DNA from 2 places in the Paenibacillus sp. FSL F4-0125 genome. Region 1 is predicted to be linked to the other one. Evidence: a T-box and tRNA genes for the amino acid it is inferred to sense, from the RefSeq annotation. Region 1 holds a T-box; the other holds one or more tRNA genes.
What was found. A T-box is a leader RNA that pairs with one kind of tRNA and senses whether it is charged. The one in region 1 lies ahead of ileS (isoleucine--tRNA ligase), so its partner is inferred to be a tRNA-Ile.

Region 1 (4,361 bases):
TGAATGGCAGTTGGATCGTCGATATATATCCTCTGCCTTTACTTGAAGTACAGTCTTTCTTCTTTGTCTGCTGCACAGGTATGGTTCAGAGACTTAGAAGGTCCGAAATTTCTAGGAGGTGCACAGCATGCCATTAACACCGCTCGATATACATAACAAGGAGTTCTCTCGGAGACTTCGCGGTTATGATGAGGACGAGGTCAACGAATTTCTGGATCAAGTAATTAAAGATTACGAAAGTGTTATCCGTGAGAACAAAGAGCTGCAGAATCAGCTTTTGTCCATTCAAGAGCGTTTGGATCATTTTGTGAACATTGAAGAGAGTTTATCGAAGACGATCTTAGTCGCTCAGGAAGCGGCAGATGATGTGAAGAACAACTCCAAGAAGGAATCGCAGCTTATTATCAAGGAAGCGGAAAAGAACGCAGATCGGATTATTAACGAAGCGTTATCCAAATCCCGTAAAGTTGCTATTGAGACTGAAGAGTTGCGCAAGCAAGCTTCAATCTATCGTACTCGTTTCCGGACATTGGTGGAAGCTCAGCTGGAGCTGTTGTCACAGGATGACTGGAATGCCTTGGAGAGTCGTGAGGCGAGCGAGAACGTAACTTTTAAGGATGATGTTCTACATCGTATCTAATCATTGTGATGAATGCTGATTTGGTTTGTGAGTAGGAAGGATTTTGGACTTTTATAATTTCAAACCAGAATTGGCTAAATAGAGGGAGCTATTCCCTCTATTTTTATTTTCCGTTAAAATCGATCATAATAAAGGATCTTCCGCCATCGTTGGTATGCTCCTATTTGCGGATTTGGCAAGCGGTTGTTGACATTTAGACTCAAAAAGTCTATAAATAGAACATATCTGTATAATGTTTATATGTATTCGATGACGGGACAAGTACGACAAGGTAACGTTCTCCAGAGAGTCGGCGATTGCTGAGAGCCGATTGTTCGAACCCTGCCGGAAGATCTTCCCCTAGAAGTTAAGCTGAAGCGTTGATCGTGCGTAAGCTTAGCCGTCTGCCGGACGTTACACCGGACCTGTGCATGAGATTTACGCGCGGGACTGAGATTGTGCTGAATACACTCCCCTTAAGGATGTGCTCATGCGCAGAATTAGGGTGGTATCGCGAGCGTCGTCTCGCCCCTTTGGGGGTGGGATGACGCTTATTTTGTTGTTCCGGGGCGGGCCATCCCCCTAAATCCCCCTTGCTAAGGGGGACCCCAAGGGCTGCCGCCCTCTGGACACCCGCAAAGTAAAGCCTCGTGCAAATGGGTACGGTGGTGGAAGCGAACGGACTCATGTGGCTGAAGGAGCGGCCCTTCTTAGGCTCCCCTGGCGGGATCGCCTGCGGGGCCTTCACTGCTAGAGCAAACCGGCGTTTCACTCGCCGGTCCCTGTGGCACTCCTAGCCAGTGCTGCCCTGCGGGATCGCGGCTCGGGTGCCAAGAACAAAAGCACGTGCGACCAGCTGTGCAAGGTCGCTCAGAGACTAAACCATGAAAGGATTGACCATCACATGCAAAAAGTAGATGTCAGAGAAAAAGCGCGGGCAAGAGATGTCCGCATACTGAAGAAATGGAGCGACGAAAATACGTTCCGCAAATCCATGGAGAACCGTGAAGGACGTCCGAACTATGTATTTTACGAAGGTCCTCCTACAGCGAATGGTGCACCACATATCGGGCACGTGCTGGGCCGTGTAATCAAGGATTTCATCGGTCGTTACCAAACGATGAAAGGCTATCGTGTGGTACGTAAAGCGGGCTGGGATACACATGGTCTTCCAGTAGAGCTAGGCGTGCAAAAGAAGCTTGGGATCTCCGGTAAACAAGAGATCGAAGAATATGGTGTAGAGAAATTCATTCAGGAATGTAAAGACAGCGTCTTCGGCTACGAGAAGCAATGGCGCGAGTTTACAGAGGGTATCGGATACTGGACGGATTTAGATAATCCTTACGTAACCTTGGATAACACATATATCGAAAGCGTGTGGAACATCTTGGCTACGGTGCATGACAAAGGGCTGCTCTATCGCGGACACCGCGTTAGCCCTTACTGCCCAAGCTGCCAGACTACCCTAAGCTCCCACGAAGTAGCTCAAGGCTACAAAACCGTCAAGGATCTTAGTGCGACTGCAAAGTTCAAACTGGATGACAGTGGAGACTACGTACTAGCTTGGACGACTACACCTTGGACATTGCCAGCGCACATGGCTTTAGCCATGAACCCTGACATGGATTATGTACGTGTACAACAAGAAGATGGTGTGTACATCGTTGCTAAGAATTTGGTGGAAGAAGTAATGAAAGGCGAGCACACCGTCCTTTCGACACATAAAGGTTCCGAGTTTATCGGCAAAACTTACGCTCCTCCTTTCGGATACATCAAGGCAGAGAAAAGCAATGTCATCGTAGGTGCTTCCTTCGTTACAGATTCCAGCGGTACAGGGATCGTACACATGGCACCAGCGCATGGTGAAGATGACTACAAGACTTGCCGCGAGAACGGTATCAGCTTCGTAAACGTGGTTGATAATTCCGGTAAGTATACGGATGTAGTGTCTGATTTTGCCGGACGCTTCGTAAAAGATTGCGATTTAGATATCGTTAAAGCTTTATCTGAAAAAGGATTGCTTTACGGTAAAGAAAAATACGAGCACAGCTATCCGTTCTGCTGGCGTTGTGATACACCGCTCTTGTATTACGCAACAGACAGCTGGTTCATCAACACTACAGCGATCAAGGATCAGCTCATTGCTAACAACAACAGCGTAAATTGGTACCCTGAGCATGTACGCGAAGGCCGTTTTGGTAAGTTCTTGGATGAACTGGTGGACTGGAATATCAGCCGTAATCGTTACTGGGGTACACCGCTTAATGTTTGGGTGTGTCAAGAAACGGGCAAAGAGTTCGCTCCACACAGCATTGAAGAACTGAGAGCCATGGCAATCGGCGATGTGCCTGAGGATATCGAGCTGCATAAGCCTTTTGTAGATAAGATCAAGCTACGTAGTCCTTTCAGTGAAGGTGCAGAGATGGTTCGCACACCGGAAGTTATCGACGTTTGGTTTGACAGTGGTTCAATGCCTTTTGCTCAAAGCCACTATCCATTTGAAAACGAAGATAAGCTGAATGATCAGTATCCAGCGGATATGATCTGTGAAGGGATCGACCAGACCCGTGGATGGTTCTATAGCTTGCTAGCAGTATCTACCTTGTTTAAAGGTAAAGCACCATATAAAGCGGTAATCGCTACAGGCCATATCCTCGACGAGAACGGTCAAAAAATGTCCAAATCCAAAGGCAATGTTATTGATCCTTGGGAAATCATGAATGAATACGGAACGGATGCTTTCCGTTGGGCGATTCTGTCTGACAGTGCACCGTGGAACAACAAACGGTTCTCCCGTGGTCTTGTAGGGGAAACCAAATCTAAAGTTGTAGATACACTGGTGAATACACATGCGTTCTTGACGCTTTATGCAGGCATCGATGGTTACGATCCAGCCGATCATCCTTTTAAAGTATCCGAACATAAGCTGGACCGCTGGATTCTATCCCGTCTGAACAGCTTGATTCTTTTGGTAGATAAAGGACTTGCGGTAAATGACTTCGTAAACACGTCCAAAGCGATTGAGAACTTTGTGGATGAGCTCAGTAACTGGTATATCCGTCGTTCCCGTGACCGTTTCTGGGGGAGTGGTCTAGGTGAAGATAAGCTGGATGCTTATCGTACACTGACCCATGTGCTTTTGACGACAGCCTCTTTGATGGCTCCATTTACACCGATGTTGTCTGAAGATATCTTCACGAACCTTGGCGGCGGAGAAAGCGTGCATTTAGCAGATTATCCGGTTGCTGATGAGAGCTTGATCGATAAAGAGCTGGAAGAGGATATGGAAAGTGCAAGACAGATCGTTGAGCTGGCGCGCAACGTGCGTAACGAAACAGGCATTAAGAATCGTCAACCACTGTCTGAGCTGATCGTTTCGATGAACCGTGACTTCCATTTGTCTGAGTATGAAGAGATCATCAAAGAAGAGATCAACATCAAGAACATCGTGCTGGAGACTAGTGATAGCGGATTTGTGGATTTCACACTTAAGCTGAATCTTAAGGTTGCCGGTAAAAAATACGGTAAAAACGTTGGCTTCCTGCAAGGCTTCCTGAAAGCTCTGGATAGTGACTCTACCCGCAAAGCGGTACAAGATGGCTCAATCACGATTGCGACGCCAGAGGGAGAAGAGCTCGTAATCACTTCCGAAGAGCTACTCGTTGAAAAACAAGCCAAAGCAGGTTTCGCAGCAGCTTCTGGATATGGAATTACGGTTGCGCTCAATACCGAAATCACGCCT
Region 2 (4,361 bases), 4.0 Mb from region 1:
TGTTCGGCATCAAAAGGGACGTTAAGATAAGTCCAGCTCCCACTTGCATCAGGTCGCACTAATTTAGCTTCAAATTCAAACATAGCTACCTCCTCAAGTAAAAGCCCTAAGTTCTATTGTATCCATATGAATGTAACTATACAAAAAAACACCTGCCTATAATAGACAGGTGTTTCTTAATTATAAGCGGGTGATGGGAATCGAACCCACGCTATCAGCTTGGAAGGCTGAAGTTCTACCATTGAACTACACCCGCAAAGGTATAAAATCGGGATGACACGATTTGAACATGCGACCCCCTGGTCCCAAACCAGGTGCTCTACCAAGCTGAGCTACATCCCGTCAAAACATGTAATGACTTAGTAATAAAAATGGCGCGCCCTGAGAGATTCGAACTCCCGGCCTTTTGATTCGTAGTCAAACGCTCTATCCAGCTGAGCTAAGGGCGCAAAAATTATGGAGCGGAAGACGGGAATCGAACCCGCGACCCTCGCCTTGGCAAGGCGATGCTCTACCGCTGAGCCACTTCCGCAAAATTGGTGCGCGTGAAGGGACTTGAACCCCCACGTCGTGAAACGCCAGATCCTAAGTCTGGTGCGTCTGCCATTCCGCCACACGCGCACACTTTAAAAATAATGGTGAGCCATGAAGGACTCGAACCTTCGACACCCTGATTAAAAGTCAGGTGCTCTACCAACTGAGCTAATGGCTCTCATAAATGGCTGGGGATATAGGATTTGAACCTATGCATGACGGAGTCAAAGTCCGTTGCCTTACCGCTTGGCTAATCCCCAACAATAATTAACTAAATGGCGGAACCGACGAGATTCGAACTCGCGATCTCCTGCGTGACAGGCAGGCATGTTAGGCCAACTACACCACGGTTCCACAGACATAATGCATAAATGTAAATTGGTTGCGGGGGCAGGATTTGAACCTGCGGCCTTCGGGTTATGAGCCCGACGAGCTACCGGGCTGCTCCACCCCGCGTCATTTAATAAGTATATACTATTCATTTACACTACGCCAGCTAGTCCCAAAACATCATGCTTAAGGAAAATTTGGTTGCGGGGGCAGGATTTGAACCTGCGGCCTTCGGGTTATGAGCCCGACGAGCTACCGGGCTGCTCCACCCCGCGTCGTTCTTAAATGAATATGGTGGAGGCTGAGGGGATCGAACCCCCGACCCTCTGCTTGTAAGGCAGATGCTCTCCCAGCTGAGCTAAGCCTCCATGTTATGACCCGTATGGGATTCGAACCCATGTTACCTCCGTGAAAGGGAGGTGTCTTAACCCCTTGACCAACGGGCCATGCTAATAAACTTTATGGCGGAGAGAGAGGGATACTCTCACTACGATCGAGATTGCGAAGCATTCCTAACGAAGCTTATGCTTCAACGAACCACCAAGGCTTCTCATCCCTAACAGGGAAGTAAATTCATGGCGGAGAGAGAGGGATTCGAACCCTCGAGACGCTTGTGGCGCCTACACGATTTCCAATCGTGCTCCTTCGGCCAAACTCGGACACCTCTCCATAAATGGCTCCCCGAACAGGACTCGAACCTGTGACAACTCGATTAACAGTCGAGTGCTCTACCAACTGAGCTATCAGGGAATATGGTGGGCCTTAGTGGACTCGAACCACCGACCTCACCCTTATCAGGGGTGCGCTCTAACCAGCTGAGCTAAAGGCCCTTTTAAGACATACGAATATTAAGGGCAAAAAAAATACCACGGGTAATGTGGTTGTCCGCTTGGCGGCGTCCTACTCTCCCAGGACCCTTCGGTCCAAGTACCATCGGCGCTGGAGGGCTTAACGGTCGTGTTCGGGATGGGTACGCGTGGAACCCCTCCGCTATCGCCACCAAACGGGCATTACAGCGTAATGCTCAGGCTTAATCGCCTGAAAACTGAATCCGAATTGAATTTGCGTTTTAAGTATAGGATAAGCCCTCGACCGATTAGTATTGGTCAGCTCCATGCATTACTGCACTTCCACCTCCAACCTATCTACCTCGTCGTCTTCAAGGGGTCTTACTAATTGGGAAATCTCATCTTGAGGGGGGCTTCACGCTTAGATGCTTTCAGCGCTTATCCCGTCCGTACGTAGCTACCCAGCCATGCTTCTGGCGGAACAACTGGTGCACCAGCGGTACGTCCATCCCGGTCCTCTCGTACTAAGGACAGCTCCTCTCAAATTTCCTGCGCCCACGACAGATAGGGACCGAACTGTCTCACGACGTTCTGAACCCAGCTCGCGTACCGCTTTAATGGGCGAACAGCCCAACCCTTGGGACCTACTTCAGCCCCAGGATGCGATGAGCCGACATCGAGGTGCCAAACCTCCCCGTCGATGTGGACTCTTGGGGGAGATAAGCCTGTTATCCCCAGGGTAGCTTTTATCCGTTGAGCGATGGCCCTTCCATGCGGTACCACCGGATCACTAAGTCCGACTTTCGTCCCTGCTCGACTTGTAGGTCTCGCAGTCAAGCTCCCTTATGCCTTTGCACTCTTCGAATGATTTCCAACCATTCTGAGGGAACCTTGGAACGCCTCCGTTACTCTTTAGGAGGCGACCGCCCCAGTCAAACTGCCCGCCTGACACGGTCCCCGTACCCGATTAGGGCACTAGGTTAGAACCTAGATACGATCAGGGTGGTATCCCAACGGCGCCTCCACCGAAGCTTGCGCTCCGATTTCTACGGCTCCCACCTATCCTGTACAGATCGTACCCAAATTCAATATCAAGCTGCAGTAAAGCTCCATGGGGTCTTTCCGTCTTGTCGCGGGTAACCTGCATCTTCACAGGTATTAAAATTTCACCGGATCTCTCGTTGAGACAGCGCCCAAGTCGTTACGCCATTCGTGCGGGTCAGAATTTACCTGACAAGGAATTTCGCTACCTTAGGACCGTTATAGTTACGGCCGCCGTTTACTGGGGCTTCGGTTCATAGCTTCGGGTTACCCCTAACCACTCCCCTTAACCTTCCAGCACCGGGCAGGCGTCAGCCCGTATACTTCGCCTTGCGGCTTCGCACAGACCTGTGTTTTTGCTAAACAGTCGCTTGGGCCTTTTCACTGCGGCCCCCTCGTGCTATTCACACTACCGGGGCACCCCTTCTCCCGAAGTTACGGGGTCATTTTGCCGAGTTCCTTAACGAGAGTTCTTCCGCGCGCCTTAGAATTCTCTTCTCGCCTACCTGTGTCGGTTTGCGGTACGGGCACCTTCTCCTGGCTAGAGGCTTTTCTTGGCAGTGTGAGATCATGACCTTCGCTACTACAATTTTCGCTCCCCATCACAGCCCAGCCTTAACGATGTGCGGATTTGCCTACACATCAGCCTCACTGCTTAGACGGACATATCCATCAGTCCGCGTCACTACCCTCCTGCGTCACCCCATCGCTCATAGCGGATTACGGTGGTACAGTAATTTCAAACTGTTGTCCTTCGACTACGCCTTTCGGCCTCGCCTTAGGTCCCGACTTACCCTGAGCGGACGAGCCTTCCTCAGGAAACCTTGGGCTTTCGGCGGATCAGATTCTCACTGATCTTTTCGTTACTCATACCGGCATTCTCACTTGTATGCTGTCCAGCGCTCCTTACGGTACACCTTCAACCCACATACAACGCTCCCCTACCCCAGATACATACGTATCTAGCCATAGCTTCGGTGGTGTGTTTAGCCCCGTTACATTTTCGGCGCAGAGTCACTCGACCAGTGAGCTATTACGCACTCTTTCAATGGTGGCTGCTTCTAAGCCAACATCCTGGTTGTCTGTGCAACTCCACATCCTTTCCCACTTAACACACACTTGGGGACCTTAGCTGATGGTCTGGGCTGTTTCCCTTTTGACAATGGATCTTAGCACTCACTGTCTGACTCCCGGCAATAAGTATATGGCATTCGGAGTTTGACTGAGCTTGGTAATCCTTGCGGACCCCGCACCCAATCAGTGCTCTACCTCCACTACTCTTATACCGAGGCTAGCCCTAAAGCTATTTCGGGGAGAACCAGCTATCTCCGAGTTCGATTGGAATTTCTCCGCTACCCCCACCTCATCCCCGCACTTTTCAACGTGCGTGGGTTCGGGCCTCCAGTGCGTGTTACCGCACCTTCACCCTGGACAGGGGTAGATCACACGGTTTCGGGTCTACGTCCACATACTCATTCGCCCTATTCAGACTCGCTTTCGCTGCGGCTCCGTCTTCTCGACTTAACCTTGCATGTTAAACGTAACTCGCCGGTTCATTCTACAAAAGGCACGCCATCACCCATTAATAGGGCTCTGACTTTTTGTAAGCACACGGTTTCAGGTTCTATTTCACTCCCCTTCCGGGGTGCTTTTCACCTTTCCCTCACG

Region 2: it encodes a tRNA-Ile, which carries the amino acid that the T-box ahead of ileS (isoleucine--tRNA ligase) is inferred to sense. The anticodon was not compared.

What each region holds. Positions count from the first base shown of each region.
Region 1 covers NZ_JBBOZJ010000001.1:4,965,999-4,970,359, reverse strand. The annotation lists gene NST74_RS22150 (DivIVA domain-containing protein) at 128-640, shown strand; T-box leader at 881-1,155, shown strand; gene ileS (isoleucine--tRNA ligase) at 1,524-4,361, shown strand, end outside.
Region 2 covers NZ_JBBOZJ010000001.1:921,119-925,479, reverse strand. The annotation lists gene NST74_RS04115 (YdeI/OmpD-associated family protein) at 1-83, opposite strand, end outside; tRNA gene NST74_RS04110 (tRNA-Gly) at 186-256, opposite strand; tRNA gene NST74_RS04105 (tRNA-Pro) at 269-342, opposite strand; tRNA gene NST74_RS04100 (tRNA-Arg) at 373-449, opposite strand; tRNA gene NST74_RS04095 (tRNA-Gly) at 458-532, opposite strand; tRNA gene NST74_RS04090 (tRNA-Leu) at 538-621, opposite strand; tRNA gene NST74_RS04085 (tRNA-Lys) at 637-712, opposite strand; tRNA gene NST74_RS04080 (tRNA-Gln) at 720-794, opposite strand; tRNA gene NST74_RS04075 (tRNA-Asp) at 811-888, opposite strand; tRNA gene NST74_RS04070 (tRNA-Met) at 914-990, opposite strand; tRNA gene NST74_RS04065 (tRNA-Met) at 1,063-1,139, opposite strand; tRNA gene NST74_RS04060 (tRNA-Val) at 1,157-1,232, opposite strand; tRNA gene NST74_RS04055 (tRNA-Glu) at 1,239-1,310, opposite strand; tRNA gene NST74_RS04050 (tRNA-Ser) at 1,441-1,533, opposite strand; tRNA gene NST74_RS04045 (tRNA-Asn) at 1,539-1,614, opposite strand; tRNA gene NST74_RS04040 (tRNA-Ile) at 1,618-1,694, opposite strand; rRNA gene rrf (5S ribosomal RNA) at 1,752-1,868, opposite strand; rRNA gene NST74_RS04030 (23S ribosomal RNA) at 1,941-4,361, opposite strand, start outside.